4 regions of the Streptomyces sp. NPDC050806 genome follow, and region 1 is predicted to be linked to each of the others. Evidence: riboswitches for the same ligand, from Rfam matches in the RefSeq annotation. Region 1 holds a riboswitch; each other region holds the start of a gene.

The links. A riboswitch is a leader RNA that binds a small molecule or an ion and turns the genes downstream of it on or off. The one in region 1 is predicted to bind cobalamin.
Region 2: it holds a riboswitch for cobalamin, as region 1 does, so the genes downstream of both, ACZ6WH_RS30745 (energy-coupling factor ABC transporter permease) here and ACZ6WH_RS15585 (ABC transporter substrate-binding protein) in region 1, are expected to answer to the same signal.
Region 3: it holds a riboswitch for cobalamin, as region 1 does, so the genes downstream of both, ACZ6WH_RS08485 (FecCD family ABC transporter permease) here and ACZ6WH_RS15585 (ABC transporter substrate-binding protein) in region 1, are expected to answer to the same signal.
Region 4: it holds a riboswitch for cobalamin, as region 1 does, so the genes downstream of both, ACZ6WH_RS17560 (CoA-acylating methylmalonate-semialdehyde dehydrogenase) here and ACZ6WH_RS15585 (ABC transporter substrate-binding protein) in region 1, are expected to answer to the same signal.

The regions. Positions count from the first base shown of each region.
Region 1 covers NZ_JBVJIF010000004.1:628,089-635,682, forward strand. Annotated here, with positions in the region: gene ACZ6WH_RS15565 (TIGR03086 family metal-binding protein) at 36-611, shown strand; gene ACZ6WH_RS15570 (hypothetical protein) at 698-871, opposite strand; gene ACZ6WH_RS15575 (lipase maturation factor family protein) at 1,208-2,641, shown strand; gene ACZ6WH_RS15580 (tetratricopeptide repeat protein) at 2,544-3,623, opposite strand; cobalamin riboswitch at 3,829-4,030, shown strand; gene ACZ6WH_RS15585 (ABC transporter substrate-binding protein) at 4,096-5,136, shown strand; gene ACZ6WH_RS15590 (FecCD family ABC transporter permease) at 5,133-6,182, shown strand; gene ACZ6WH_RS15595 (ABC transporter ATP-binding protein) at 6,179-6,970, shown strand; gene ACZ6WH_RS15600 (DUF72 domain-containing protein) at 6,999-7,594, shown strand, end outside.
Region 2 covers NZ_JBVJIF010000010.1:292,356-299,949, forward strand. Annotated here, with positions in the region: gene ACZ6WH_RS30715 (2,5-dihydroxypyridine 5,6-dioxygenase NicX family protein) at 1-612, opposite strand, end outside; gene ACZ6WH_RS30720 (OPT/YSL family transporter) at 718-2,400, opposite strand; gene ACZ6WH_RS30725 (IclR family transcriptional regulator) at 2,535-3,332, opposite strand; gene ACZ6WH_RS30730 (ATP-binding cassette domain-containing protein) at 3,514-4,365, opposite strand; gene cbiQ (cobalt ECF transporter T component CbiQ) at 4,362-5,111, opposite strand; gene ACZ6WH_RS30740 (energy-coupling factor ABC transporter substrate-binding protein) at 5,118-5,486, opposite strand; gene ACZ6WH_RS30745 (energy-coupling factor ABC transporter permease) at 5,483-6,187, opposite strand; cobalamin riboswitch at 6,218-6,400, opposite strand; gene ACZ6WH_RS30750 (Nramp family divalent metal transporter) at 6,439-7,594, opposite strand, start outside.
Region 3 covers NZ_JBVJIF010000002.1:665,471-673,064, forward strand. Annotated here, with positions in the region: gene ACZ6WH_RS08455 (baeRF2 domain-containing protein) at 1-66, shown strand, start outside; gene ACZ6WH_RS08460 (LLM class F420-dependent oxidoreductase) at 721-1,677, shown strand; gene ACZ6WH_RS08465 (STAS domain-containing protein) at 1,901-2,245, shown strand; gene ACZ6WH_RS08470 (polysaccharide deacetylase family protein) at 2,315-3,163, opposite strand; gene ACZ6WH_RS08475 (putative glycoside hydrolase) at 3,420-5,099, shown strand; partial or broken gene ACZ6WH_RS08480 (nuclear transport factor 2 family protein) at 5,215-5,633, shown strand; cobalamin riboswitch at 5,698-5,848, shown strand; gene ACZ6WH_RS08485 (FecCD family ABC transporter permease) at 5,957-7,048, shown strand; gene ACZ6WH_RS08490 (ABC transporter ATP-binding protein) at 7,048-7,594, shown strand, end outside.
Region 4 covers NZ_JBVJIF010000005.1:322,392-329,985, reverse strand. Annotated here, with positions in the region: gene mmsB (3-hydroxyisobutyrate dehydrogenase) at 1-584, opposite strand, end outside; partial or broken gene ACZ6WH_RS17570 (enoyl-CoA hydratase/isomerase family protein) at 515-1,549, opposite strand; gene ACZ6WH_RS17565 (acyl-CoA dehydrogenase family protein) at 1,546-2,694, opposite strand; gene ACZ6WH_RS17560 (CoA-acylating methylmalonate-semialdehyde dehydrogenase) at 2,701-4,224, opposite strand; cobalamin riboswitch at 4,453-4,626, opposite strand; gene ACZ6WH_RS17555 (methylmalonyl-CoA mutase family protein) at 4,800-6,608, shown strand; gene scpA (methylmalonyl-CoA mutase) at 6,608-7,594, shown strand, end outside.

The sequences.
Region 1 (7,594 bases):
GCCGTTACGGACCCCCGCTCCTATGCTGAGGAGTCATGGAGTCCAACGACATTCTCCGCCGCCACGGCGAGGCCATCGACCTCTTCGGGGACCGCGTCCACACCGTGCGCGACGACCAGTGGGACGCCCCGACGCCGTGCGCGGACTGGACGGTGCGCGACCTGGTGAACCACCTCACCGCCGAGCAGCTGTGGGTGCCGCGGCTGGTGCGGGACGGGGCCACCATGGAGGAGGTCGGCGACGAGTTCGACGGCGACGTGCTCGGGGAGAATCCGGTGGCGACCTGGGACCGGGCCGCGGTCGCGGCGGTCGCGGCGTTCACCGAGCCCGGCGCCCTGGACCGGGAGGTGCACCTCTCGTACGGCACGAGCGGCGCCGCCCCGTACTGCAGCCAGATGACGATGGACGCGGTGGTGCACGCCTGGGATCTGTCACGGGCGATCGGCGCGTCCGAGGAACTGCCGGGCGAGCTGGTGGGCCAGGCGCTGCGCGAGGTCGAGCCCTACGCGAAGGAGCTGAGCGGCTCGGGGCTGTTCGCGCCGGCGATCGAGCCGCCGCCGGGGGCCGATGACCTCACCCGGCTGCTCTGCCTGCTGGGCCGCCGTCCGTAGGCAGCGGCCGCAGCGGCGTTCCGGCGCGGCCGGCGCCCGGAACGGTGTGCTGGTCAGCCGGCCGGTGACCCGGCCGGCCCGGTGCGTCAGTCGATGCCGCGGAAGATGTGCTGCTCGGTCGCGGACTCGTCCTCGCAGCCGGCCAGGTGGACCGGGGCGCAGCGGCTCCAGACCTCCAGGTTGCGGACCTCCCTGATGCGCCCCTGGCGCTCGCCCTGCTTCGGTCGGGGCTGCTTGCTGATCGTCTGTTCCGGTGCCACCACGCACTCCTTAGCCAACGGGATGAGGTACTGACGCGGTGGCGCCGTTTGTCACAACCGGGAGTTCGGCCATGGTTCGTGGCGCATCCCGCGACGGGCCGAGGATGTCGGCATCTCCCAGACAGGACGTCCGTCACCGCTCAGCCTAACGACATGAGTGCCCGACTGCGCGGCAATTACCGTCGATAGGGTTACAGGACGGAGAAACCGCCCCCGTGCGGCCCGTTTCGGCCACGTCGGCGGGGGCGGCAGCCATGTCGCGGAGTCCCGGGATCGTCGGCAACACGGGCGCCGCACGGTGGGCAGTGGGCACGCGCCGATGCTACGGATAGGCATGTGGAGTGGTTCCCGGCACCGGAGTACTGGCTGGGCCGGCTGGTCTTCCAGCGGGCCCTGGCCGCGCTGTACGTGATCGCGTTCGTCTCGGCCGCGTTGCAGTTCAGGGCGCTGATCGGGGAGCGCGGGATGACGCCGGTGCCGGAATTCGTGCGCCGGGTGCCGTTCCGCAAGGCCCCCTCGGTCTTCCACTGGCGCTTCTCGGACCGGTTCTTCGCGGGCTGGGCCTGGGCGGGCGCGCTGCTGTCGGCGGCCGTCCTGGCGGGCGCGGCGGACGCCGTGCCGCTGTGGGCGTCGATGGTGTGGTGGGCCGCGCTCTGGGCGATGTACCTCTCGATCGTCAACGTGGGCCAGACCTGGTACGGCTTCGGCTGGGAGACCATGCTCCTGGAGACCGGCGCGCTGGCGGTCTTCCTGGGCAACGCGCGCACCGCGCCGCCCGTCCTGGTGCTGTGGCTGCTGCGCTGGCTGCTGTTCCGGCTGGAGTTCGGCGCCGGGCTGATCAAGATGCGCGGCGACCCCTGCTGGCGGGACCTGACCTGCCTGGATTATCACCACGAGACGCAGCCGATGCCGGGCCCGCTGAGCTGGTTCTTCCACCACCTGCCGAAACCGGTGCACCGCGTGGAGACGGCCGCGAACCACGTGGCCCAGCTGCTCGCCCCCGTGCTCCTCTTCACCCCGCAGCCGGTGGCCACCTGGGCGGCGCTGGCGGTGATCGTCACCCAGCTGTGGCTGGTGCTCTCGGGCAACTTCGCCTGGCTGAACTGGCTGACGATCGTGATCGCCGTCCCGGTCGTGGACGCCTCGGCGCTCGGCCTCGGCGGTCTCGCGGGCCCGCCCGCCGGCCTCGCCCCGCCCCCGCTCTGGTACGAGGTCGTGGTCCTCGCCGTGACCGCGGCCGTCCTCGTGCTCAGCTACCGCCCGGCCCACAATCTGGTCTCCCGGCAGCAGCGAATGAACACCTCGTACGAGCCGCTGCACCTGGTCAACTCGTACGGCGCCTTCGGTTCCGTCACCCGCGTCCGGCACGAGGTGGTCGTCGAGGGCACGGCGGACGAGGTGATCACCGATGCCACCGAGTGGCGGGAGTACGACTTCAAGGGCAAGCCGGGGGACGTGCGCCGGATGCCGCGCCCGTTCGCCCCGTACCACCTGCGGCTGGACTGGCTGATGTGGTTCGCGGCGCTGTCGCCGGGCTACGCGAGCCGCTGGTTCGGCCCCTTCCTGGAGCGACTGCTGGAAAACGACCCGGACACCGTGCGGCTGCTGCGCCGGAACCCCTTCCCGGACGCGCCGCCCCGCCACGTACGCGCCCAGTTCTACCGCTACCGCTTCACAACCTGGCGGGAACTGCGGGAGACCGGGGCGTGGTGGCACCGGGAGCCGGTACGGCAGTTCTTTCCGCCGACAGCTCTGCGCGGAAGGACCTGACCATGTCCCGGGCGTGCCGCAGCCCGATCCGGGTGACCTCGCGCTCGACGTCGTCCAGCTCGGCGGCCACCTCGTCGTACGGCCACCCCAGGTGCGCCCGGGACTTCACCAGCCCCAGCCGCGCGAGCGCCGTGCCCCGCGGTTCGGACATCGACCGGAACTCCGCCAGCGCGCCGCTGTAGACCACGGCGGCCTCCTCGTACCGCCCGGCCCGGTACAGCACGTTGCCGCGCATCTTGCGGTTGTAGGCCAGCGCCCCCGCGAGGTCCAGCTCCCGGCAGAGGGCCTCGCCCCGGCCGAGCAGCCGCAGCGCCTCCTCGGTCTCCCCCAGCACGGACCGTACGTCGGCCACGCCCCGCAGCGACCAGGCGAGCCCCCGCCAGTCCTCGGCCCGCTCGGCGACCTGCGCCGACTCCTCGAACAGCGCCAGGGCCTCCGCGTATCCGCCGGTGTTGCGGTGCATCTGCGCGATCCCCGACATCGCCCACACCATGTGCCGCGCCTCACCGTGCGCCCTGGCCTGTGCCAGCAGCTCTTCGTGCAGCTCCGCGACGGCCTCGTAGTCCCCCTGTATGCGGCCGGTCTCGGCGAGCCCGGCGAGCGCGTAGCCGTGCGCGAGGCGGTCGCCGCTCGGTTCGGCGAACGCGACGGCCGCCGCGAGCAGCCGGCGCGCGAGCGCGAGCCGCCCGCACTGGCGGGCGAGCGTGCCGCCGCTCCACAGCGCCCACGCCATGCTGCCGGGCTCCCCCGCCGTCCGCGCGCTCCGGTAGCTGGCCCGCCACGCGGCCTCGGCCTCGGCCACCCTCCCGAGCCGCCGTCCGGCCTCCGCCTCGGCGAGCGCGGCCCGTGCGGCGTCCCCCGGCCCCCCGGCCGCGTCCCGTGCGCGCCGCGCGGCGACGAGCACGTCCTCGTACGAGGAGTTGACACTCAACTCCGCCCCCAGCTCCCCTTGATACTCCGGAGCGAATGCCTTCCCGTACATCCCGAGTCCTCCTGGTCACTTGCGTCGGTCAGGCACCGACGCTATGTGCCGAGGAAGCCGCCGGACGTCCCCCCACCTGCGGTTATCCCGGTCGCTCTCGGGATGTACGGCCGCGCTGCCGATCACTCTGGAGATGTACGGGGCGTCCCCTAGGGGGAGGAGTCACAGGGGGGGCAGCCGTCGCCGCGGTGGCCACATGGGCCTGTGGTAGCTTGCCGGAGCCAGTCGTACCTTGCATGTGCATGTGCACCTGTACGGGTCAGGGAATCCGGTGCGAATCCGGAACTGACGCGCAGCGGTGAGGGTGACGGGCGGGACATCTGCCACTGGACGGCGTACGCGGTCCGGGAAGGCGTTCCGTCCGGATGAGCCCGAGTCCGAAGACCTGCTGGCGGCCTCCGGCGCCGGCCGTGCCGGGGGAACACCGCAGACCGGGCTTCGCGCAAGAGCCCTCGACGCCGAAGGAACTCCCGTGCCGCTCCCGCACCCCGTCCGTCGTGCCGCCGTTTTCCTGGTGGCCACCGCGCTGCTCGCCGGATGCGGCGGTGGCGCCTCGCCGACGGAGGGCTCCGCCAAGGGCGGGAGCGCCGGCCGGTCCGTCTCCCTCGACAACTGCGGGCGGAAGGTGCGCGTCGACGGCCCCCCGAAGCGCGCCGTCTCCCTCAACCAGGGAACGACGGAGATCATGCTCTCCCTCGGTCTGGCCGACCGCATGGTGGGCACCGCCACCTGGACCGACCCGGTGCTCAAGGGCCTGGAGAGGGCCGATTCCACGGTCGAGCGGCTGGCCGACAACGGCCCGTCCTTCGAGGAGGTGCTGGCCACCGAGCCCGACTTCGTCGCTGCCTCGTTCGCCTCCACCCTCGGCAAGGGCGGGGTGGCCACGCGAGGGCAGTTCGACGAGCTGGGCGTACCGACGTACCTCTCCCCCAGCGACTGCACCGGCAAGGACAACGGCGGCGACGGCGACGGGTCCCGCACGAAGCCGGTGACCATGGACGTCGTCTACGGCGAGGTCCGCGACCTGGCCAGGATCTTCGGCGTCGAGGAGCGCGGCGAGCGGCTCGTCGACGGCCTGAAGGCACGGGTGAAGAAGGCCACCGCCGGCATCGACGCCCATGACGTCACGATGCTGTACTGGTTCGCCAACTCCGAGTCGCCCTACATGGCGGGCTGTTGCGGCGCCCCCGGCGCCGTCACCCGGGCGCTCGGCGCCAAGAACGTCTTCGACGACACCCACGAGGAGTGGCCGCAGATCAACTGGGAGACCGTCGCGGACCGCAACCCCGCCGTCCTGGTGATCGGCGACCTCACCCGCAGGTCGGAGACGGCCGAGACCGCCGCGAAGAAGATCGAGTTCCTCTCGGAGAACCCGGTCACCAAGAACATGGACGCGGTCAGGCACAAGCGGTACGTGCTGCTCAGCGGCCAGTCGATGAACCCCACCATCCGCACCGTCGAGGCCGTGGAGAAGGTCGCGGCGGCGCTGCGCAGCCACGGACTCGACAAGTGACCCCGGCGCGGCCCGCCGCACCGGCCGCGATACGCGGGCTGCGGCAGGCCCTGGCCTGGGCGGCCGGGCTCGCGGCGCTCTGCGCGTCCGTCGCCGTGGCCATCACCATCGGCCCGGCGGACATCGGGGTCGGTGACGTCTGGTCCACGGTGGCGGCCCACCTGGGCCGGGGGCACGGTGACCTGACCCCCATCCGGGACGGGATCGTGTGGAACCTGCGGCTCCCCCGCACCCTGCTCGCGGCGGTGTGCGGCGCCGGGCTGGCCGTGTGCGGCGCGGTCATGCAGTCGCTGCTGCGCAACCCGCTCGCCGACCCCTTCGTCCTGGGCGTCTCGTCCGGCGCCTCGACCGGCGCGGTCATGATCGTCGTACTCGGCGTGGGCGGTGGAGCGCTGTCGCTCTCCGGCGGTGCGTTCGTGGGCGCCGTGTGCGCCTTCGCGCTGGTCCTGCTGCTCAGTCACGTACTCGGCGGATCCACGGACCGGGTGGTGCTCTCCGGTGTCGCGGCCATGCAGCTGTTCTCCGCGCTCACCTCCTTCATCGTGCTGACGGCGGCCGACGCGGAGACCACGCGCGGCGTGCTGTTCTGGCTCCTCGGCTCGCTCGGCGGGGCCGGCTGGACGGACGTCTGCCTGTGTCTGGCCGCGCTGGCGGTGGCCCTGGTGGTCTGCCTCGGGCACGCCAGGTCGCTCGACGCGTTCGCGTTCGGGCAGGACGCGGCGGCCGCGCTGGGCGTCTCCGTGACCCGCACCCGGTGGATCCTGCTGTCCACCACCGCGCTGCTGACCGCCGCGCTGGTCAGCTCGGCCGGAGCGATCGGCTTCGTCGGCCTGGTGCTGCCGCACGCCGCACGCGCCCTCACCGGACCGGGCCACGGCAGGCTGCTGCCGGTCACCGCGCTGGCCGGGGCGGTGTTCCTCATCTGGATCGACACGCTCGCCCGCACGGTGCTGGACCCGCAGGAGGTCCCGGTGGGCGTGGTCACCTCGCTGATCGGCGTGCCCGCTTTCGTCCTCGTCCTGTACCGCACCCGGAGCACCCGATGACCGATCCCGCACCGGAGGGCCTGCGCGCCGACCGGGTCTCCCGCACCGCCGGCGGCACCCTGGTCCTGGACGGGGTCAGCCTCACCCCGCGCCCCGGCACCCTCAACGGGCTGCTCGGCCCCAACGGGTCGGGCAAGTCCACCCTGCTGCGGCTGCTCTCCGGTGTCACCGCTCCGGACTCCGGTGTCGTCACCCTCGACGGCCGCCCACTGACTCGGTCGGGCCGCCGGACGGTCGCCCAGCGCGTCGCCGTGGTCGACCAACAGGCCGACACCCAAACGGAGTTGACCGTCCTTGACGTGGTACGGCTGGGCCGCGTGCCGCACCGCCGCGCATGGGCACCCGCGTCGGCGGCGGACGAGGAGGCCGTCCGTACCGCACTGGCCCGCACCGGCCTGGAGGGCAAGGCCCACCGGCACTGGCACACCCTCTCCGGCGGCGAGCGCCAGCGGACCCAGATAGCCCGCGCCCTCGCCCAGGAGCCGCGCGAGCTGCTGCTGGACGAGCCCACCAACCACCTGGACATCCGGCACCAGCTCGACCTCCTCGACCTGATCGCCGCCCTCCGCCTCACCAGCGTCGTCGCCCTGCACGACCTGAACCTGGCGGCGATGTACTGCGATCAGCTCGTGGTCCTCAAGGAGGGCCGGGTGGTGGCCTGCGGCACACCCGCCGAGGTCCTGACCCGCGAGCTGATCGCGGACGTCTACGGCGTCGCGGCCGACGTCACCCCGGCAGGACCCGACGGCCGCCCGCACGTGCGCTTCCTGCCGTCCGCCCGGAGCTGAGTCCGCGGGGACGGGGTACGCGGCCGCCATGAGCGGTGTCGCCGTCGGTACGTGTTCGTGGACGGACCGGGCGCTGGTGCGGAGCGGGTGGTACCCGCCCGGCCGGCGGGACCCGGAGGGCCGGCTGCGGTACTACGCCGAGCAGTTCCCCGTCGTGGAGGTCGACGCCACGTACTACGCACTGCCCAGCGCACGGAACAGCGCACTGTGGGCGGAGCGCACCCCGGACGGCTTCCGCTTCGACGTGAAGGCGTTCTCCCTGCTGACCGGGCATCCGACCCCGCCGCGGTCGCTCCCGCCCGATCTGCGTCCCGCCGCGGCGCGGCCGGGCGGCGTGCGGGACGCCGACCCGGGACTGCTGGACGAGGTGTGGACGCGGTTCGGGCAGGCCCTGGAACCGCTGCGGCGGGCCGGCCGCCTCGGCACGCTCCTCTTCCAGTTCCCGCCGTGGTGCGCGCCCGGCTCCCGCTGGGAGGCGTTCCTCACCCGCTGCCGGGAGCGCACCCAAGGGTGGCCCGTGGCCGTCGAGTTCCGGCACCCGGGCTGGTGGCAGGGGGACCGTGCGGAACGCACGACGGCACTCCTCACCGAGCTGGGCATGGCGGCCGTGGCCGTGGACATGAC
Region 2 (7,594 bases), on a different contig from region 1:
CGCCTCCAGCGGGTTCCAGGAGATCTGGCCGGAGAGCATGACGGTCTCGCCGGGCTTCTCGGCGGGCTTGCCGCGCAGGTTGACCGGCCGGTCGCCGTTCCGGCCGACCAGGTCCGTGCCGTTCGCCGAGGTGATGCGGACCTCGTCGGCCTGTTCCAGCAGGCGGACGAGGGCCTTGCCGAGCTTCATCACGCCCTCGAAGTCGGGGCGGCCCACCGTGGCCACCAGCATGTGTACGTCCATGGCGGTGAGGTTGGTGTACCGGCAGCCGTTCGCCATCGCGGTGCGGAAGGCGTCGGAGTGCATGACGTAGGAGACCGCGAACTCGATCCACACGTCGGCGTCCGCGATCGCGCCGGCGACCGGCCGCGGCGGCTCCATCGAGGAGCTGGGCAGGGTCTCGTACCAGACGACGACGGGGTGGGCGCCGGCGGCGGCGACGGCCTGCGCGGTCGCGTCGACCACCCGGCGGTCGCTGCTGGTGTCGCCGGTGAGGACGACGTGCTCGCCCGGCTTGACCAGCATGACCTGCTCGACGAGCTTGCGGGCGGCGAGGGCGAGTTCGAAGGCGAGATACTCACCGCGCGGTTCGAGGCGGCTGTACATCTCCATGAGGTTCTCCTTGTACGTACGTCGTGGTCGGTGCGGGGTGGGCGGCGGCGGTGGCGGGCGGGCCGTGGCGGGCACGGGCGTCCGGGCGGGGGCGGGCAACCGGCGTCAGCCGGCCTTGAGGATCTGTGCGGAGTCGCCGAGCGAACTGCCCGCGATGAGCCCGGCGCCGACGAGGTTCAGCTCCTCGTCGGCCCGCGGTCCGCGCAGCTTCCGGTACGCGACGCGCACGGCCAGGGCGGCGAGCACCAGCCAGCAGGCGTGCGGGGTGAGGATGAGCAGGCCGGTGGCGAGCATGACGCCCATCTGGCGGCGGGTGCCGCCGAGGAGCTGGACCAGCGCCCCGGGCACGGCCCACAGCAGCATCGTGCGGAGCACGCCCGGGTCGCCGAGTCCGTGCCGGACGGTGTCCGCGTAGACCTTGGCGACAGGCGGGACCAGGCCCTGCCGGAAGTACGACTGCCACAGCACGGCGACCACGACGAGGGCCGCGGCGAAGCCGATGAGCGCGGCGCGGAACTGCTCGCGGCGGCCCTCGCGCTCGTACGGGTCCCAGGGGCGGTGGTCCCGCCGCAGCAGCCAGCCGGCCTTGAGGTCGTACCCCATGTCGGCGAAGGCGGGGCCGGTGGCCGACACGTAGCCGACGAGCAGCGCGAGCGGTACCGAGGGGATGCCGATGAGGAGCCCGAGGACCAGGAAGATCAGGGTGACGGCGAAGGACGGGAACCAGCCGGACTGCATGGCCGCCAGCCCGACGATCAGCTCGTGCACCAGCGCGGCGAACGCCGCGAAGAGCACCCAGCCGACGAGGGCCACCGGGCTCATGTCGCCCAGGAGCCCGCCCACGACGGCGAGCGCTGCGGCACCGGCGACGAAGAGGGCGTAGCCGCGCAGGAGCGTCCGGCGCAGGCCGGACTCGTCGACGGTGACGGCGGTCGTGGGATCGGCGGCGGCCGGTCCGGTGGGGGCGGCGGTGCTGCTCGTGGCAGCCTCGGGCTTCCCTGCCCCGCCGCGGCGGCGTACGAGGACGACGGCGGCCTGTCCGAGGGCCACGATTCCGGCGCCGACCATGACGCCGTGCGGTACGTAGCCCACGCCCAGGTCGGTGTGGAACAGCGCGGGGCTGAACTCGCGCAGTCCGAGGCCCACGCCGAACATCAGCAGCGCCCAGACGTTGCCCAGGAACGCGACGCCCGCGGCGGACAGCGGCAGGCTCAGCAGCGTGCCGCCGATGCCGACGAGCGTGCCGGCGCCGAGGACGAGCGCCCGCTTGCCGCCCCTGTCGCCCGCCCTGATGGTCTCGGCGGCGGCGGTGCCCGGCGGCCAGGCGGCGGTCGCGGGCAGCAGCCGCGACCCGAAGGAGCGGTACAGCACCCACGTATCGATCAGCAGCCCGATGAACGCGCCGGCCAGCATCGGCCACACCAGATCCGTCCGCCCGAAGACGTACGGCACGGCGATGGACGTCAGCAGGGCGTTGGCCGAGGCGAAGGTGGCGGCGGAGATGGCGCTCTGGGCGAGGTTCTGCCGGTGGACGGAGCGCATGCGGCGCAGCCCGGCCAGCGGGACGCGGCCGATCAGCATGGCGATCAGCGCGCCGACGACCGAGGTGTTGGCGGAGATGCCGAGCTTGGCGACGAGGTCGGCGCCGATCACGGCGCCGACGACGGACAGCACGACGAGTACGGCGAGGACGAGCGGTTCGCGGACCCGTGGATGAGCGGCCGGGCCGCCGGGGGACTCCGATGGGTCCGGGGCGGATTCGGCCGTGGCCGAGGCGTGGTGCGACATGGGACACCCCTTTTGCGGGCAGGGCGGAGCAGCGTGCCGGCGCACGCGAGTGGGCGGATGGGCGCGTGGGGGGGAGGAGCGGGGGAGCGCGCGGGCGACGGCGTGCGTAAGGGTTCCGCCCGCCGGGCCCGGAATCAGGGGCCGAAGGCGGCGGTGGCCTCGGCGGCTCCGGCGACGACCAGGTCGACGATGCGGTCGGTGGCACGGGTGATGCGGTGGGCGGGGCCGATGACCGTCAGGGACGCGGCGACGGTGCCGGCCTGGAAGACGGGCGCGGCGACGGCCGCGACGGCCTCGTCGTACTGGCCGTGGCTGATGCTGTGGCCGGTCCTGCGGACCTCGGCGTAGCACTCCAGGAGCGCGTCGAAGTCGGTGATGGTGTTGTCGTTGAAGCGCTGGAGCGGGGTGGCTCCGAAGATCTGCCGGATCTCCGCCTCGGGGTAGTGGGCGAAGATCGCGTGCCCGGAGGCACCGGCGTGGCCCGGTATGAGGGCGCCCACGATCGCGGTGTAGCGGATGGGCCCGGTACCGTCCACGGCCGCGGCGCAGCGGTAGCCGCTGCCGTTCGGGACGTTCAGTACGACGCTCTCGCCGGTCTCCCGGAGCAGCTGTGCGAGGGTCGGGCGCACCAGTGACGGCAGGACGCCGCTGTGCTCACCGACCCGGGCCAGCCGGGACACCGAGGGCCCGAGACGGTAGCGGCGGGTGGCGGGGTCGCAGACGAGGAAGCCGCGGGCCATGAGGGTGGTGAGCAGCCGCTGTGCCACGGCCTTGTCCCAGCCGTGGTGGCGGGCGAGTTCACTCACGCCCCACTCGGGGCGCCGTTCGGAGAAGGTGAGCAGGGCGACCAGAGCGCGGTCGGCGCTCTGCAGAATGCCGCCCGCCGCCGGAGTCCTGCGAGGAGCCGTCTCCTCGGGGCCCGCGTCGGCCATGTGTCCGCACCTCTCTTCCCGGGACCGGCCTCCTTGCGCCGGTCGGTGCGCTCAGCGCAACGCCGTTGCGCTGAGCGGCGAGAACTATGAGCCCGCGGAAGAGAGGTGTCAAGGGGTCTGCGCTTGGCACCGCCTCGGCAGCTCCGTGCCGTCGACGGTGACCGGCAGCGCCCGGCGCTGGTCAGCCATCGGCGGGCACCGCGGGGGTACCCGCAGCCAGCTCCTCCGGGGTGCGGGGGCCCGGCGCCGTGTCCGGCAGCAGCCCGTGCGCGCGGAGCAGGCCGGTCACCGCGACGCCCCACGGCAGCCGCAGCCCGGCGTCGTGGAGGAGGTCCGTGCGCGCCAGCGTCGCGGCGGTCGGGCCGGTGTGCACGCCCTGCGGGGTGAGCAGCGCGGCGTCGTCGGACCAGCGCAGCGCCAGGTCCACGTCGTGGGTCGCCATCACCACCGTGGTGCCGCCCGCGCGGAGCCCGTCGAGGGTGGCGAGCAGCCGTTCCTGGCCGTCCGGGTCGAGCCCGGCGGTCGGCTCGTCGAGGATCAGCACCCTCGGCCGCATGGCGACCGCCCCGGCGATCGCGGTCCGCTTGCGCTGCCCGTACGACAGGAGGTGGGTGGGGCGGTCGGCGAGCGCGGCGATGTCCAGCGCGGCCAGCGCCTCCTCGACGCGGGCCCGCACGTCCGTGTCGGGCAGGCCGAGGTTCAGCGGACCGAAGGACACGTCCTGGGCGACCGAGGCGGCGAACAGCTGGTCGTCCGGGTCCTGCACCACCAGCTGCACGGTGGTCCGCAGCCGGGTCAGCCCCTTGCGGTCGTACCGCACCGGCTCACCGGCGACCGCCAGCCGCCCGGTGCGCGGCGCGAGTCCGCCGCTGAGCAGCCGCATCAGCGTCGTCTTGCCGCTGCCGTTGCGCCCCAGCAGGGCGAGCGCGCGCCCCTCGGGCACATCGAAGTCGAGGTCGCGCAGGACGGCGGGCCCGTCCTCGTACGCGAAGGAGGCGCCCCGCAGCGTGAGCAGGGCGGGGGAGTCGCTCATGACAGCGGCCTTTCCAGAACGAGGGTGAGGACGGCCAGCGCGACCAGCAGCGCCGCGCTCGCCGCCGTGAAGCGCGCGGAGATCCGTGCCTCGGGCACCAGGACGCGCAGCGTGCCGTCGTACCCGCGTCCGGCGAGCCCGGTCTGGAGCCGCGCCGCCCGGTCGAAGGCCCGCACGAAGGCGGTGGCGGCGAGCCCGCCGAGCGAACGCCAGGCGGCCGCCCGCGTGGTGTGCCCCAGCCGCGCGGCCTGCGCCTCGCGGATCCGCCGCACGGAGTCGAGCAGCAGGAAGCTCATGCGGTACGTGACCAGCGCGACGTCCACGACGGGCGCCGGCACCCCGGCCCGCACCAGCCGCGGCAGCAGGTCGGACATCGGGGTGGTGAAGGCGAACAGCAGCACGCCGAGGGAGGCGGCCGAGGTACGCAGCAGCAGCTCGGCGGCCCGGACCGCACCGCCCTCGGCCGGCGACACGAAGCCGTCCGCGCCGCCGACCTGTACGAGCAGGGGCAGCGCGCCGGTGACGCAGAAGCCCAGCGGCACCCGGTACGCGCGCCACAGCCGGCGTCCGGGCACGCCCGCCGGGCCGAGCAGTACCGCGAGCGCGGTCAGCAGGACGAGCGCGGCGCCCGGCCAGGGCGGCAGGGAGATCGCCAGGACGGTGAGCCCCAGTCCGAGCACGGCCTTGTCCACGGGGTGGCGGCGGCGCCAGCGACTGCTGTGCGCCGCCGCGTCGATCGGCAGCACGGGGGCTCAGGCCCCTTCGGCGGCCGATGTCCCGGCACCGTCCGGCGCGGGCCCGTCGTCCTGACGTGCCCGCGCCCGCTCCTCGCCCTGCCGGCGGCCGCGGCGCAGCCCGAAGTAGTACGCGAGCACGCCGGCGCCGAGGGCGGCCTGGAGGGCGAACAGCGCCGACTCGATCTCCCCGGACGGCGGTTCGTAGAGCGGCGAGAACCACGGCTCGTAGTCCGGCTCGATCTTGGTGATCGCGGTCTCCGCCTCGGCGTCGGAGCCGGTGAACGGTTCCTTCTTGTGGTCGCCGAGGCCGAGGGCCAGCGGCAGGACGGCGAGTGCGACCACCGCGAGCAGCAGCAGTGCGTTGATCTTCGTGTGGCGCTTCACCGGGCCGCCTCCGCGGTCGCGTCGGACTGCTTCCGCTCGCCGCTCAGGAGCACGCCCAGCCGGGTCAGTTCGCCCTTGCTGGACTGCACCAGGAGCCGCATCACCAGGACGGTCAGGAGCCCCTCGCTGATGGCGAGCGGGATCTGCGTGACGGCGAAGATGGAGCCGAACTTGCCCAGCGCGCCCAGGAAGCCGCTGCCCGGGTCGGGGAAGGCCAGCGCCAGCTGCACGCTGGTGACGCAGTAGGTGGAGAGGTCGGCGACGAACGCGCCGAAGAACACGGTGACCATCAGCGGCACGCCGTACCGGCGCAGCAGCCGGTAGACGCCGTACCCCGCCCACGGCCCGACGATCGCCATCGAGAAGGCGTTGGCGCCGAGCGTGGTCAGGCCGCCGTGCGCCAGCAGCAGCGCCTGGAAGAGCAGCGTGATGGTGCCGAGCACCGCCATGATCGGCGGGCGGAACAGGATGGCGCCGAGGCCGGTACCGGTGGGATGCGAACAACTTCCGGTCACCGAAGGCAGTTTCAGCGCGGACAGGACGAACGTGAAGGCGCCCGAAGCGCCGAGGAGCAGGGTGCTCTCGGGGTGCTCCCTGACCTCACGGGTGAGTGACCGGACTCCGTGGACGACGAACGGCGCCGACGCGACGCCCCAGGCGACCGCGTGCGCCGGTGGCAGAAAACCCTCGGCAATGTGCATGGCTCAGCAGACCCTCTCCAGCACCTCGTGGATGGTTGACGTGCCGAGGCCGGTCTCCTGGCTGACGGGTACCACCGCCCGTGCTCCGCCTTCCCGGGTCACAAGGACCCAGTGGCTGCCCGCGAGGGCCGGAGCCGGACTTCCCGATCACAGTGGCGAGGGCCGCACCGGCATCACACCGGATTTCCCGTTACCAAGGCGTGGCGACAGTAGTGCCAGGCCGTCGGTGCTGGCAAGCACGGCCGTGCCGCTCACCCGGCCGTGACCACGCCCACCGTCTCCAGGACTCCGTAGACGCCGACGCACAGGATGGCGACGCTGCTGACGACCAGCGCGACGGTCATCCACGGACTTGTACGGAAACGCCGTGGTACGCCGGTGTGGCGGAGCCGCCAGACCGCGACCACCACGGCGAGCAGGAAGATCCCGCCGCCGATGCCGCCGATCTGGACCATCAGGACCGGGGACTGCACCCACAGGAAGAAGCAGGTCCATATCAGCGGCAGGGTCCAGGTGAGGACGCGGATGGTGCGGGTGCGGCTGCGTACGTCGCTCCAGTCGATGACGCCGAGCATCCCGAGGGTGTTGGTCCACAGCCGGGGCACGGAGGCGGTGGAGCCGATGAGGGTGGAGAAGAGCACCGCGACGGCGCCCACGAGGAACAGATACTCGGCCCAGGGGCCCATGGTGTCGGTGTAGATCCGCGAGAGCGTGGTGATCATCGCGTTGCCCTCGGGCACCAGACCCTGCGGGTGCAGCACGGCCGCGCCGATCACGTAGAAGGACAGGGTGCACACCACGCACACCGCCAGCCCGGCCAGCGCGTCCAGCCGCATCACCTTGATCCAGCCCGCGGCCCGCCGGGCCCGCTCCTCGCTGCCGTCGTCGGGGCCTGCCCAGCGCGCGTAGCCCTTCTCCAGGCACCAGTACGTGTACGTCGTCATCTCGTCGGCGCCGACGCCGGTGATGCCGAAGACGGCGAGGGCGATGCCGACCGTGCCCGCCGGGATGTCGAAGCCGAAACCGCTGCCGAGTTCGCCGGCGCCGTAGCCGAACCCGGTCCCGGGCAGGCCCACCGCGAGACTGACGGTGATCAGTGTGAAGACGATGACGGAGGCCACGCAGGCGCGTTCCACCAGGCTGTACTTGCCCGTCTGGAGCAGGAGGACGGCGGCCAGGGTGACGGTCACGGCCCAGAGCGCGAGCGAACCGGCGCTCAGCGGCCCGCCGATCACCGGCCAGAGCACGGAACACGCCGCGGCGGTGCCGCCGATGATGCCCCCGCGTTGGAACATCTTGGCGAAGTCCATACCGATCCAGAGCCAGTTGATCCACCCCAGCCGGCCGATGCGGGGCCCGACCTCGCGGTAACCCTCCAGCGCCGTACGGCCGTTGAGGATGGTCCAG
Region 3 (7,594 bases), on a different contig from region 1:
ACCGATGAGATGCCGCCCGGCGGGCTCGGCGCGCTGCTGCGCTGGTCCACTCCGGTGACGCACTGACCGAACCGGTTCCGCGGCCGGGCGTTAGGGGCGGAGCCCCGCGGGCACCCGTGGGACGCCGGCGGGTCGGCGGGCAGGCGTACTGCCCCCGCCCCCGCCCTGGCGCGACGGCCGCCCGCACTCGCTGGAGGATCCGTGACCACGCCACAGCCGCCGGGACGCCCCGGCCCCACCACGCCCGACCCGGTGCCTCCGACGCCGGGCCCGGGACCGGGATCGCCCGGACCCGAGCCCGGCCCCGCCCCCGGGCCGGTGCCCGCACCCGGCCCCGACCCGGTGCCCCCGGCGCCGTCCCCCGGCCCCGAGCCGGATCCGGTACCGCCGAACCCGGCGCCCCCGACGCCGGGCCCGCAGCCCGGGCCCGCCCCCGACCCGCTGCCGCCCCCGCACACCCCCGAGGAGTCCGGGCCGGCGGGCTGACGCCCGTGCGCCGGCCCCGGCGAGGACGGAGTACGGGTCCATCGATGCCCGGGCCGACCGCGCCCTCGCCGGGGCCTTCCGCGTACGGAGTACGGGCGTCCGGCTGCACGCCCTCCCTACCCAGCAGTTCTCCTGGCCGCTCTCCCGGCTGCCGCGCCGTCCGCAGCCGGTCCCGCCGATCCACCGGGCCGCCGCCGGGGTCGCTTGGCGGACCAGGAATCCGAGGAGCTTGTGATGACGGAATACGGCTATTTCCTGTCCTGCGAGGAGCACGACCCGCGCGATCTGGTGGAACAGGCGCGTATGGCGGAGCAGGCCGGATTCACCTCGTTGTGGATCTCGGACCATTTCCACCCCTGGAATGACGAACAAGGGCAGTCGCCTTTCGTCTGGTCGGTGATCGGCGCGCTCGCCGAGGCCACGTCCTTGCCGATCGAGACCGCCGTGACCTGCCCGACCAAGCGGCTGCACCCGGTGATCACGGCCCAGGCCGCGGCCACCAGCGCGGTTCTGCTGGACGGTCGGTTCCGGCTCGGCGTGGGCAGCGGCGAAGCGCTCAACGAACAAGTCGTGGGCGGCGAATGGCCGCAGACCTCCGTCCGGCTGGAAATGCTGGAAGAAGCGATACAGGTGATGCGGTCGCTCTTCGAGGGCAAGGAAGTCAGCCACCACGGAAAGCACTACACCGTGCAGAACGCGCGGCTCTACACCGTGCCCGAGGAACCGGTACGGATCGATGTCTCCGGCTTCGGCCCGACCGCCACGGAACTGGCCGCCCGGATCGGCGACGGATTCATCACCGTCGCGCCGGACGCGGACGCCATCGAGCGGTTCCGGCGGGGCGGCGGCGGTGGCAAACCGGTGCACGGCGGCCTCAAGGTCTGCTGGGGAACGGACAAGGAAGAAGCCATCAGCACCGCACACCGGCTGTGGCCCAACCAACAACTGCCGGGCGAACTGGGACAGGTACTGCCGACCCCGCGCCATTTCGAGCAGGCCTCGACACTGGTCACCCGAGATCAGGTGGCATCCGCCGTGACCTGCGGCGACGACGTGGACGCGCATGTCGCGGCGCTCAGTGAGTACGCGAACGCCGGATTCGACACCGTCCATGTGAACCAGATCGGGCAGGACCAGCGCGGATTCTTCGACTTCTATCGCACAAAGGTATTGCCGCAGCTGAAGGACTGAACCGGCAGACCACCGGGAAGTAAACCCGCGGGGCGAATCCGCGTCGAATGCCGTGTGGCGGCGGGCCCTGCGGTGGCGGGGTATCGGCCCGCCGCCCTACCGTGGAATTCCCCCGAGCACGAGTGACCGGATTTCCGAACGGCACGTCAATGCTGCGGACCACGTGTGGGCAGATGCATTCCCTGCCGGTGCGGCGCGCCGGCCCGGCCGTTCAGGAGCAGTGATGACGAGTCCTCCCCGGTCTTCCTGGTGCACTCAGTCGGGTGGCGGCGCCGTGGTGCTCCGCCCGCCGGAGTTCGACTGCGCCCGCGTCACCCAGACCCGTGAGGAGATGCTCATCCTCCTCAACCGGGGCGCGGCGAGCCTCCTGGTGGATCTCGGTGCCTGCTCCCTGGTGTGTGCCTGCTGCGGGGTGCCGGCGCTGGTCCGGGTCTTCCGGCGGGCCCGGGCGCTGGGCACCGCCTTCCACGTCATCGCGCCGCGGAACGCCCAGGCCCGGCGGGCGCTGGAGGACGCGCAGCGGGTGAGCCGGGAGCCGTTTCCGCTGGTGTCCACGGCCGAGGCGTAAGGACACCACTCGGGGCGCGCACGATGTCGTGCGCGCCCCGATGTGCGGCGATGCGCCAGTGGCGCGGGCTCAGTACGGCCGGGTCCGGTCCTTGAACTCCTTCGCGGGCCGGTCCGAGGACGACTTCGGGTAGGAGACGCGGCCCGGGTCGCCGTCCGAGGTGTACCGCTTCACCCCGCCGTCCCGCAGCTCGTCCAGCCAGTGCGCGGAACCGAATTGGGCGTCCTTGTCGTGCGCGCCCGCCGACCTGATCCGCGGGATGCCGACCGGGTCGAAGGCGGTGGCGTACGGCGAGGGGGCCGGCCCCGCGCCCACGAGGTAGGCGCCCTCGTACGCGTACCGCTCGCCGTCCGCCGCGCCCTTGATGTCCAGCTCCGCGGGGTTCGGCTGGACGCCGAACGGCAGGGCCATCGAGGTCACCTTCGCGCCCGGCGCGCTCTTGGTGATGACCCGCTGGCCGGCGGCTATCTGGTGCTGCGCCTCCCCGGCGGAGACATCGCGCAGGTTGGCGTGGTCCAGCGTGTGGTTGCCGATCTCGAAGTCGTGCGCGTGCAGCCACCGCAGGGCCTTCTTCGTGCCCGTGCCGGGGAAGGCGTCACCGTTCACGAAGAGGGTGGCCGCCGGGGTGAACCCCCGGTGCCGCTCGGCCACGTCGAGCAGGATGCCGATCGCGGAGTCCGGGTCCGGCCGGCCGTCGTCGCCGAGCGCGAACTGGCTGTCGGTGGAGTCGTCGAAGGTGAGGACGACGGGGTGCTTCCCGGCCGGTATGTCGATCTTCCCCTTGCTGTAGGCGCCCGCGGTGACGGGTACGTAGTCCTCCTTCGCGAGCCGTTCCAGTTCGGCGCGGAACTCCGCCGGCTTGCGGTCGTAGTCGCTGCGCGGGTCCTTGACGATCTGGTGGTACATCAGAACCGGCACCGCTCCTAGCTCATTTGCGTGCACCGATGCCGGGGACTTCGCACGTGGCGGGTGTTCGGGCCGGGCCGAGGGGGAATCCTGCCGACCACCGGTAGTTTTCGGAGCCGAGGGTTCCGGCGGTGGCGCACCGCCACGGGACTCGGCGCAGGAGACGGCCGAGGCCGCCAGGGTGAGCAGGGACAGGAGGACGAGACCCTGACGGCGCAGGGGAACGGGACGACGGCGACGGAGATGCACGAAACCTCCTGGAAGGGGCGTGCCTGTGCGGCTCGACTGGAAGAAGCTCTTTCTCAACACCTCGGACGCCTCAGGTGCGTCCGACTCCTCGACCGATGCTGCTGATTCCTCCAGTAACCGTTCCCCGCGCAGACCGCTGGTCATTCTTCTGGCCGGGGTACTGGCCATGGCCCTGGTCGTCGGCGGCGTGCTCCTCGTAGGGCAGCACAGCGGCGCCGATTTCCGGCTGGCGGGAGCGTCCGCCGGCGGGGTGGTGAACGCCTCCGCCGTCGGCAAGGGCGGGGTGGAGGTGACCGCCCCGGAGGGGGAGGGGCTGCACGGCGCCGAGGTCACCGTGGACGGCAAGCGGGTTCCGGTGCGGACGACTGGGCGTCACCTGACGGTGGGTCTGGACGGCCTGCGGGACGGCACGCACGAACTGAAGGTCGCCACCGAGGGTTCCATGCTCGGCGGCTCCGAACTCACCCGCGAGCTGAAGGTCGACACCACGCCGCCGAAGCTCGCGGTCGCCGACACCGAAGGCCGCAGCCTGCGCGGGCCGGTCACGGTCAAGGGCCGCGCGCAGGACGCCGCCGAGGTGACCGTCGCGGGCCGGAAGGCGCGCGTGGGCAAGGACGGTGCGTTCTCCGTGACCCTGCCGCGGCCGCCGGCCAAGGCCACCGCGGTCGCCACCGACAAGGCCGGGAACACCGCACGGGAGGACGCGGTGATCACCGTTCGCCGGCCGACCCTGCGCGCGGTGCACGTCAGCGGCCAGGCCTGGGCCTCCGACCAGCTGCGGAAGCCCGTGCTGAAGCTGCTGAAGGAGCACCGGATCAACGCCGTCCAGCTCGACATCAAGGATGAACTGGGCGAGATCAGCTACGACTCGAAGGTGCCGCTCGCCAAGAAGATAGGCGCGGCCAAGGGCTACTACGACGCGAAGAAGGCCATCAAGGAGATCCACGCGGCGGGCGGCGCGGTCGTCGGCCGCATCGTCGCCTTCCGCGACCCGGTCCTGGCCTCGGCCTCCTGGAAGGACGGCCACCGCGACCGGGTGGTCCGCACCCCCGACGGCGGCCCGTACGGCGCCGGCTCCAAGTACGGTTCCCTCTCCTTCACCAACTTCGCGAACAAGGACGTCCGCCAGTACCACCTCGACCTCGCCGCCGAGGCCGCGAAGCTCGGCTTCGACGACATCCTCTACGACTACATCCGCCGCCCCGACGGCAAGCTCAGCAGCATGTCCTTCCCCGGCCTCGGCAAGACCTCGCCGGAGGACTCCATCGCCGGCCTGGTCGCGCGGACCCGCGCGGTCGCCCGCGAACACGGCGCCTTCCTCGGCGTCTCGGTCTTCGGCGTCGCGGTCACCCGCCCGAAGGAGATCGCCCAGGACATCGGCAAGTTCGCCAAGCAGTGCGACTACATCGCGCCGATGGTCTACCCCTCGCACTGGGCCGAGGGGGAGTACGGCGTCTCCGACCCGAACTCCCACCCGTACCCCATCACCAAGAAGTCCCTCGCCGACTTCGTGAAGAAGACCCGCCACACCGACGCCCAGATCGTCCCCTGGCTCCAGGACTTCTCCCTCGGCGTCTCCTACGGCGACGCCGAAGTGGCCGCCCAGATCCGCGCCGCCGAGGACGACGGCATCCACTCCTTCCTCCTCTGGAACCCGGCGGTGCGCTACCACGGCGGCGCACTGAAGCCGATGAAGTAACCCCCGGCGGCCCCGCCGCCCGACGCCATAAAAGATCGCAGCGGGCCGCCCACCCTGCCAGGATGGGCGGCCCGCCCGCGTGCCCGCGCGGACGGCGACCGGAGGGGGAGACACCATGACCGGGACCACCCGCGACGTCGTGACGGAACTGCTGCGCCGCATCGGCGAGGGGGACCCCGAGCGCATCGCCGAGCTGTACGCGGACAACGCCGACTGGAAGCTGGACTGGCCCGAGGACGAGCACGGCCGCGCCGCCACCCCCTGGATCCGCCACCGCACCACCCGCGCCGACGCCGCCGCGCACTACCGGGAACTCGCCGAGCACCACGTACCCGAGGCCGTCGGCACGGAGATCGAGCGCATCCTCGTCGACGGCCCGGACGCCGTCGTGACCGGCGAGATCCGCCGGACCGCCCGCGCGACGCACCGCCCCTACCCCGCTTCGCCCTTCACCTCACCGTCGAGAACGGGCTCATCACCCGGCACCACGTGTACGAGGACAGCATGGCGGTGGCGCGGGCTTTCGCGCCGTAGGGGGAGTGACCGGGGCTGTGGTCCGTGTCCGGTGAGCCCGTGATCTGGGGGTTTGGGGCGCTGTTAGGCTGCTGGGGTGCCCCGTGGGGGAAGTCCGGTGAGAGTCCGGCGCTGACCCGCAACGGTGTGCGCGAGCGCGTGGCACGGACCCGTCGGCGGGATCCGTACGTGGTGTTCGCGTGAGTCCGATGACCCGCGGGGTGGCACATCTCCCGACTGCTCGCCGCGGACTGCGAGAGGGATGACGCACGGACGACCGGCCGGTGCCGGGTGCGCCGCCCCTTGTGCGTACGGACGCGGCCCGAGGCGAAGGACGCCCGCCCGTGCCCGCCACATCCACCGCCCCGGCACCCGCCGCGGCCGGACCGCCCGCGCTCCGGCGCCCGCCGGTCCCCGCCTCGGCCGCCGTGCTCGGCGTCCTGCTGCTCGTCTCCCTCGTGTGCGGCGTCGGACTCGGCTCGGCCGGGGTGTCGTGGGGCGAGACGCTGCACTTTCTGACGGCCGGGCTGACCGGCGGGACGATCGGGGCCGACGAGACCGGCGGGTACACCATCGTCTGGGAGATCCGGCTGCCCCGGGCCGTGCTCGCGGCCGTGGTCGGCGCGGGGCTCGCGTCGGTCGGCGTGGCCGTGCAGGCCATGGTGCGCAACGCGCTCGCCGACCCCTTCGTGCTCGGCGTCTCCTCCGGCGCCGCGGTCGGCGCCAACGCCGTACTCCTGCTGGGCGCGTTCGCCGCGCTGGGCGTGTGGGCGCTGTCGGTGTCCGCGTTCCTGTCCGCACTCGCGGCGATGGCGCTCGTCTACGCGGCGGCGCGTACCGCCTACGGGCTGACGCCGCTGCGGCTCGTCCTGTCCGGTACCGCCCTGTCGTACGGCTTCTCCGCGCTCACCACCCTGATGGTCTTCCGGGCCGAGCGGGGCGAGGCGGCCAGGTCCGCGATGATGTGGCTGCTCGGCAGCCTGGGCGGCGCGACCTGGGGCTCGGTGCCGGTCGCCGCCGTCACCGTGCTCGCCGGGACGCTGTACCTCGGCGCCCGCGCCGGGCAGCTGAACGCACTCGCCATGGGCGACGAGACCGCGGCGGCGCTCGGCGTGCGTGCGGGCCGGCTGCGCACCGAGCTGTTCGTGGTCACCGCCGCCGTCACCGCGGCGGTCGTCGCCGTGTCCGGCGCCATCGGGTTCGTCGGCTTGATGGTGCCGCACGTCGTACGGATGCTGGTCGGCGCCGACCACCGGCGGGTGCTGGTCCTCGCGCCGCTCGCCGGGGCCGTGCTGCTGGTCTGGGCGGACATCGTCTCCCGGCTGCTGCTGGCGCCCGCCGAGATCCCGGTCGGGGTGGTCACCGCCGTGCTCGGCGTGCCCTGCTTCCTGCTGCTGATGCGGCGCGGCGGCTATGCGTTCGGGGGTGGCCGCTGATGCGCGTCGACGTCGAAGGGGTGACGGTCGAGCTCGCGGGCAGCCGCATCGTCGAGGACATCACCGTGCGCGCCGACGCCGGGCAGGTCGTCGGGGTGGTCGGGCCGAACGGCAGCGGCAAGTCCACACTGCTGCGGTGCGTGTACCGGGCGTTGCGGCCCGCCGCGGGCACGGTCCGGCTGGACGGCGACGACCTGCACGCGATGGACGCGCGGGCAGGCGCGCGCCGGCTGGCCGCGCTGCCCCAGGAGTCCGCCGCCGAATTCGACTTCACCGCGGCCGAGGTGGTGGCGATGGGCCGGCTCCCGCACCACCGGGGTTCCCCGTTCGGCGGGCGGTCAGCCGATGACGCCGCGCTGTGCGGTGCCGCACTCGACCGGGTCGGCGCGGGCCACCTCGCCGGGCGCGGCTTCCGCTCGCTCTCCGGCGGCGAGAAGCAGCGCGTACTGATCGCCCGCGCCCTCGCCCAGCAGCCGCGGGTCCTGGTCCTCGACGAACCCACCAACCACCTGGACATCTCCCACCAGCTGGACGTGCTGTCCCTGG
Region 4 (7,594 bases), on a different contig from region 1:
CCTCCCCCACCGGCCATGAAGGTCAGCGTGGCGGCCTCGGCGCCGACCACCCCGCCGGACACCGGGGCGTCCAGGGCCCGCATGCCGGATGCGGCAGCCCGCTGGTGGGCCGCGCGGGCGTCGGCGACATCGATGGTCGAGCAGTCGACGAAGAGGGTGCCGGGTCGGGCGGCGGTGAGGGTGTCGTCGTAGAGGCCGAGGACGTGACGGCCGGCGGGCAGCATCGTGAGAACCACGTCCGCCGCCGCTACCGCCCCGGCCGCGGACGCCGCCGGTACCACTCCTGCCGCCGCTGCGCTGTCCAGTGCGGCGGCGTCCAGGTCGTGCCCGAGCACCCGGTGGCCGGAATTCACGAGACCGGCCGCCATGGGGCCACCCATGTGGCCGAGTCCGATGAACGCGACGGTCCTGCCCACCGGGCCACCTCCGGCACGGTCCGCCGGTGCACGTCCGGTCGGGTTCACCAGATCACCTCCGTCGTGGTGCCGTCTCCCGCGGCGAGTCCGAGTTCGCGCGCGCCGAGTGTGACGAAGAAGCGCTCGACGTCGGCGTCGGTGACCTCGGCGAGAGTGGCCGGTGACCAGCGCGGATTCCGGTCCTTGTCGATGACCTGGGCACGGATGCCCTCCACCAGGTCGGGGGTGGCCAAGGCCGCGCAGGAGACCCGGTACTCCTGGTCGAGGACCCGCTCCAGCGGGCCGAGCCGACGGGCCCTGCGCAGTGCCGCGAGAGTGACCTTCAGCGCGGTGGGCGACCTGCCGATCAGGGTTTCGGCGGCTTCCTTCGCGGCCGGGTCGCCGTGGTCGAGCAGCCGTCCGACGATCTCCTCGACCGTGTCGGCGGCGTAGCAGGTGTCGATCCACTCCTGCCGCTCGGGCAGGTCCCCCTGCGGCGGGGTCTGTACGTGGCGGCCCAGCGCCTCCCGTACGGGCAGTCGGGACAGGTCGTCGACGAACCGTCCGAGGGCGGCGGACGGTACGTAGTGGTCGGCGAGTCCGCACAGCAGGGCGTCCCCGGCGCCGACCTGCGTGCCCGTCAGGGCGAGGTGGGTGCCCAGTTCGCCGGGGGCCAGGGCGAGCAGGTAGGTGCCGCCGACGTCCGGTACGAAGCCGATGCCGGTCTCGGGCATCGCGATCCGGGACCGTTCGGTGACGAGGCGGACGCTGCCGTGTGCGGAGATGCCGACGCCGCCGCCCATGACGATGCCGTCCATGACGGCGACGTACGGCTTGGGGTAGCGGGCGATGCGGGCGTTGAGGCGGTACTCGTCGCGCCAGAACGCGGCGGAGGCGCTGCCGTCGCCGTGGCGTGCGTCGTCGTGGATCGCACGGATGTCGCCGCCCGCGCACAGGCCCCGCTCCCCCGCGCCGGTGACCACCACCGTCTCGACGGCCGGGTCGTCCTCCCAGGCGGTGAGTGCCCGGTCGATGCGGCGGACCATGGTGTGGGTCAGGGCGTTGAGGGCCTTGGGACGGTTGAGGGTGAGGTGGGCGGCCCGTCCGGCGGTGTGCAGCAGGACGGGTGCTTCGGTGCCGGTCGCGTCGGTCATCCGAACGCCTCCGTCAGGCCGCGGGCCACAATGACGCGCATGATCTCGTTGGTTCCTTCCAGGATCCGGTGGACCCGCAGGTCTCGGACGATCTTCTCAATGCCGTACTCGCTGAGGTATCCGTAACCGCCGTGCAGCTGCAGCGCCCGGTCCGCAACGGAGTAGCCGGTGTCGGTGGCGAACCTCTTCGCCATCGCGCACAGGTACGGGGCCTGTGGGTCACCGCGGTCGAGCGCCTGGGCGGCCTGCTGGACGAGGGCGCGCGCCGCGGTGAGTTCGGTCGCCATGTCGGCGAGGCGGAAGCGCAGCGCCTGAGCGTCGAGGAGCCGCTGCCCGAATGCCTCGCGGTCGGCGAGGTGGGCGAGGGCCGCGTTGAGGGCGCTGCGGGCGCCGCCGAGGGAGCAGGCGGCGATGCCGAGGCGCCCGCCGTTGAGGCCGTTCATGGCGATGCGGAAGCCCTGGCCCTCGCCGCCCAGGAGGCGGTCGGCGGGCAGCCGGACGGCGTCCAGCACGACCTGCCGGGTGGGCTGGGCGTTCCAGCCCATCTTCCGCTCGTTCGGGCCGAAGGAGACGCCGGGGTCGTCCTTGTCGACGACGAACGCGGACACCCCGTCGGCGCCGTCGCCACCGGTGCGGGCCATCACCACGTACAGCTGGGCGGCTCCCGCACCCGAGATGAACTGCTTGACCCCGCTGAGCAGCCAGTGTTCTCCGTCCCGCACGGCCCGGGTGGTGAGGGCCGCGGCGTCCGATCCGGCGCCCGGTTCGGTCAGGCAGTAGCCGGCCAGGTCGTCCATGGCGCACAGCCGGGGAAGCCATCGCTCGCGCTGTGCGGCGTCACCGTAGTGGTCGATCATCCAGGCGACCATGTTGTGGATGGACAGGTAGCCGGCGACGGACGGGCAGCCGGAGGCGAGGGCTTCGAAGACGAGGACGCCGTCGGCACGGCCGAGGCCGGAGCCGCCGGACTGCTCGCGGACGTGGACACCGCCGAGGCCGAGTCCGGCGGCCTTGCGGAGGACGTCGACGGGGAAGTGCTTGTCGCGGTCCCATTCGAGGGCGTGCGGGGCGAGGTGGTCCTGGGTGAAGTCGAGGGTGGTCTCGACGAGGGCCTGTTGGTCCTCGGTGAGCAGAGTGCTGGTCATTGCGGGTCAGCCCATCGTCGGGATCGTGAAGCTGGCGCCTTCGCGGAGGCCGGCGGGCCAGCGCGAGGTGACCGTCTTGGTACGGGTGTAGAAGCGGATGGCGTCGGGGCCGTGCTGGTTGAGGTCGCCGAAGCCGGACCGCTTCCAGCCGCCGAAGGTGTGGTACGCGACGGGCACCGGGATGGGGACGTTGACGCCGACCATGCCGGTGTCGACGCGCCTGGCGAAGTCGCGGGCGGTGTCGCCGTCGCGGGTGAAGACGGCCACGCCGTTGCCGTACTCGTGCTCGCTGGGCAGGCGCAGGGCCTCTTCGTAGTCGGCGGCGCGTACGACGGTCAGGACGGGACCAAAGATCTCCTCCTGGTGGATGCGCATCGCGGGGGTGACCCGGTCGAACAGGGAGGCCCCGGCGAAGAAGCCGTTCTCGTGTCCGGGCAGGGTGAAGTCCCTTCCGTCGACGACCAGTTCGGCGCCTTCCTCGACACCGAGGTCGACGTACGAACGGACCCGGTCGACGGCGTCCCTGCCGACGAGCGGTCCGAAGTCGGAGTCGGGGTCGTCGCTGCGGCCGATGCGGAGCCCGGCGATGCGTTCCCTCAGGCGGGCGACCAACGCGTCGGCGGTCTCCTCCCCCACGGGGACGGCCACGGAGATGGCCATGCAGCGCTCACCGGCGGAGCCGTATCCGGCGCCGATCAGCGCGTCCACGGCCTGGTCGAGGTCGGCGTCCGGCATCACGACCATGTGGTTCTTGGCGCCGCCGAAGCACTGGGCGCGCTTGCCGTGGGCGGCGGCGGTGGCATAGACGTGCGCGGCGACGGGTGTGGAGCCGACGAAGCCGAGGGCGGCGACGCGGGGGTCTTCGAGGAGGGTGTCGACGGCTTCCCGGCCGCCGTTGACGACGTTGAGCACGCCGGGTGGCAGGCCGGCCTCCAGGAAGAGTTCGGCGAGGCGCAGCGGGACGGACGGATCCCGCTCGGAAGGCTTGAGGATGAAGGCGTTGCCGCAGGCCAGGGCCGGTGCGGCCTTCCAGAGCGGAATCATCGCCGGGAAGTTGAACGGGGTGATGCCGGCGACCACCCCGAGGGGTGCGCGCAGCGAGTGGACGTCGATGCCGGTGCCGGCGTTGTCGGTGAACTCGCCCTTCATCAGGTGGGGAATGCCTGCCGCGAACTCCACCACCTCCAGTCCCCGTTGAATGTCACCGTGGGCGTCGGCGACCGTCTTGCCGTGTTCGGAGGACAGCAGCCGGGCCAGCGCGTCCTTCTCCTGCTCGACGAGCTGGAGGAACCGCATGAGGACGCGGGCGCGGCGCTGGGGGTTCCAGCCGCCCCACTCCCGCTGTGCCCGCGCGGCATCGGTGATCGCCGCTTCGGTCTCGGCCCTGCTCGCGAGGGGCACGCGGGCCTGGACCTCGCCGGTGTTGGGGTCGTGCACGTCGCCGTAGGACCCCGAGGTTCCCGGGATGTGCTTGCCGCCGACGTAGTGGGTCAGCTCGCGCACGGAGGCGCGGTCGGTTGCGCGGATCATGGGTGCCTGCTCTCGTCAGGTGATCCGGGATGGCGCGCGGTGCCGTCGCACGCGGACGCGGTGGCGTACGCGGGCGGGGCTGCGCGAGATCGCGTATGGCGGAGGGGCCGTCAGGCCGTGGCGGCCGTGTGCGGTGGGGCTCCTCGGTGAATCACGGTGGGCCGGGTGGGACCGCCGGGATCGTGAACGCGCACCGATGCCATGCGTGTCAGCTCCATCCTCGTGGACAACACGGAACATCCCGCGGCCGGTATCCTGACTCCCGGATCAGCGCGCGCCGCCCGCCTTCCCGACGTCTCTCTCGTCAGTGGCGTGCTGCTCGACGGCGTACTCCCCGGTCACAGTGGCGGGACCGCGCCGGAATCGCACCGGCTTCCCTGCACCGCGGGCCTTGGCGGCGACTATATAGTTGGACGTCCTGGTAATTCCACCCCCGCCGGCCCGTCCGCCGCTTCTCGACGAGGGCCCGGTCCCCTACCCCGGCAGGGCGGCGGTTCATGCCACCCGGCGGAAGAGAACAAGGTCACAGCCCTGCCCTCTGCCGCTCCATTGTTAACGTGGCCTAACATCCGAGCATGACGGTCCTGCCTGACGACGGGCTTTCCCTGGCGGCCGAGTTCCCTGACGCGACACATGAGCAGTGGCAGCACCTGGTAGCGGGTGTGCTGCGCAAGTCGGGCAAGGAAGTCTCTGGCGCCGAGGCGGAGTACGCCCTGTCCACCGCGCTGGAGGACGGGCTTCGCACCCGCCCCCTCTACACCGCGCGCGACCACGCGCCCGACCCCGGCCTGCCCGGCTTCGCACCCTTCGTACGCGGCGGCCGGGCCGAGGGCAACACGGCCGGCGGCTGGGACGTACGCCAGCGCCACACGGCCGCGGAGGGCGAAGCCGTCCTGACCGACCTGGAGAACGGCGTCACCTCCCTGTGGCTGACCGTCGGCGGGTCCGGCATTCCCGTTGCCTCGTTGGGCCGCGTCCTCGACGGCGTGTACCTCGACCTGGCGCCCGTCGTCCTGGACGCGGGCGACGAGGTCGCACCGGCCGCGCGGGAGCTGCTGCGGCTGTACGAGAACCGTGGCGTCGCCGCCGACGCCGCGCGGGGCAACCTGGGCGGTGACCCGCTGGGCCACGAGGCCCGCACCGGACGCTCGTACGACATCGCCCCGGTGACCGAACTGGCCCGATCGTGTGCCGCGCGGTACCCCGGGCTACGGGCGCTGACCGTCGACGCCCTGCCGTACCACGAGGCAGGCGGATCGGCGGCGCAGGAACTGGGCTGCTCCCTGGCGACGGGCGTCGCGTACCTGCGCGAGCTGACCGACGCCGGGCTGAGCACGGAAGAGGCCTGCGCGCAGCTGGAGTTCCGGTACGCCGCGACCGCCGACCAGTTCCTGACCGTCGCCAAGCTGCGCGCGGCGCGCCGGCTGTGGGCCCGGGTGGCCGAGGCCTGCGGGGCGCCGCAGGCGGGCGCGCAGCTCCAGCACGTGGTGACCTCGCCGGTGATGATGACGCGTCGCGACCCGTGGGTGAACATGCTGCGCGCCACGGTCGCCACCCTCGCCGCCGGAGTGGCGGGCGCCGACGCCGTGACCGTACTGCCCTTCGACCACGCGCTCGGGCTGCCGGACGCGTTCGCGCGCCGTATCGCCCGCAACACCTCCACCATCCTCATCGAGGAGTCGCACCTCGCCAGGGTGATCGACCCGGCGGGCGGCTCCTGGTACGTGGAACGGCTCACGGACGAACTCGCGCACGCGGCCTGGGACTTCTTCCAGGAGATCGAGCGGTCCGGCGGGCAGGCGGCGGCGCTGCGCTCCGGCATGGTCGGCGAACGGCTGGCCGAGACCTGGTCGCAGCGCTCCGCCAAGCTCGCCGCGCGACGCGAACCCCTCACCGGAGTCAGCGAGTTCCCGCACCTGGCGGAGAAGCCGGTCGTCCGCGAACCCGCGCCCGAGCCGCCCGCCGGGGGCCTGCCCCGGGTACGGCGGGACGAGGCGTACGAGGCGCTGCGGGCACGCTCCGACGCCCACCTCGCCGCCACCGGCACGCGGCCCCGCGTCTTCCTCGCCGCGCTCGGCCCGGCCGCCGCCCACACCGCCCGGCTGACCTTCGCCGCCAACCTCTTCCAGGCGGGCGGCATCGAGCCCGTCACCGAAGGCACCTTCGAGGAGAGCGGAGCCCGGGAAGTGTGCCTGTGCTCCAGCGACACGCTCTACGAGGAGCAGGCCGAAGCCACCGCACGGACGCTCCGGGAAGCGGGCGCGCACCACGTGTTCCTCGCGGGCCGCCCCGGCACGTACGCGGGTGTCGACACCTACGTGTCCGCCGGCGGCGACGCCGTTGCCGTGCTCTCCGCCACGCTCGACCGCATGGGAGTGTCCTGATGTCCATCCCCGACTTCTCCGCGATCGAGCTGGGGACACCCGCCACCGGGAGCGCGGCCACCGACGAGTGGCGCGCGGCCTTCAAGAAGGCCGCCGACGGCGACGACCGGCTCTGGGAAACGCCGGAAGGCATCCCGGTGAAGCCGCTCTACACCGGGCAGGACCTGGAGGGCCTGGACTTCCTGGCCACCTTCCCGGGCACCGCCCCGTACCTGCGCGGCCCGTACCCGACGATGTACGTCAACCAGCCCTGGACCATCCGCCAGTACGCGGGCTTCTCCACGGCCGAGGAGTCCAACGCCTTCTACCGGCGGAACCTGGCGGCAGGTCAGAAGGGCCTGTCGGTCGCCTTCGACCTGCCCACGCACCGCGGGTACGACAGCGACCACCCGCGGGTGACCGGTGACGTCGGCATGGCGGGCGTGGCCATCGACTCCATCTACGACATGCGCCAGCTCTTCGACGGCATCCCGCTCGACAGGATGACGGTGTCGATGACGATGAACGGCGCGGTGCTGCCGGTCCTCGCGCTGTACATCGTCGCCGCCGAGGAGCAGGGCGTACCGCCGGAGAAGCTGGCGGGGACCATTCAGAACGACATCCTCAAGGAGTTCATGGTCCGCAACACCTACATCTATCCGCCCAAGCCCTCGATGCGGATCATCTCCGACATCTTCGCGTACACCTCGCAGCGGATGCCCCGCTACAACTCCATCTCCATCTCCGGCTACCACATCCAGGAGGCCGGCGCGACGGCCGACCTGGAACTGGCCTACACCCTCGCCGACGGCGTGGAGTACATCCGGGCCGGCCGGGACGCGGGCCTGGACGTGGACGCCTTCGCACCCCGGCTCTCCTTCTTCTGGGCGATCGGCATGAACTTCTTCATGGAGATCGCCAAGCTGCGCGCGGCCCGCCTGCTCTGGGCCAAGCTGGTCAAGCAGTTCGACCCGAAGAACACCAAGTCCCTCTCCCTCCGCACCCAC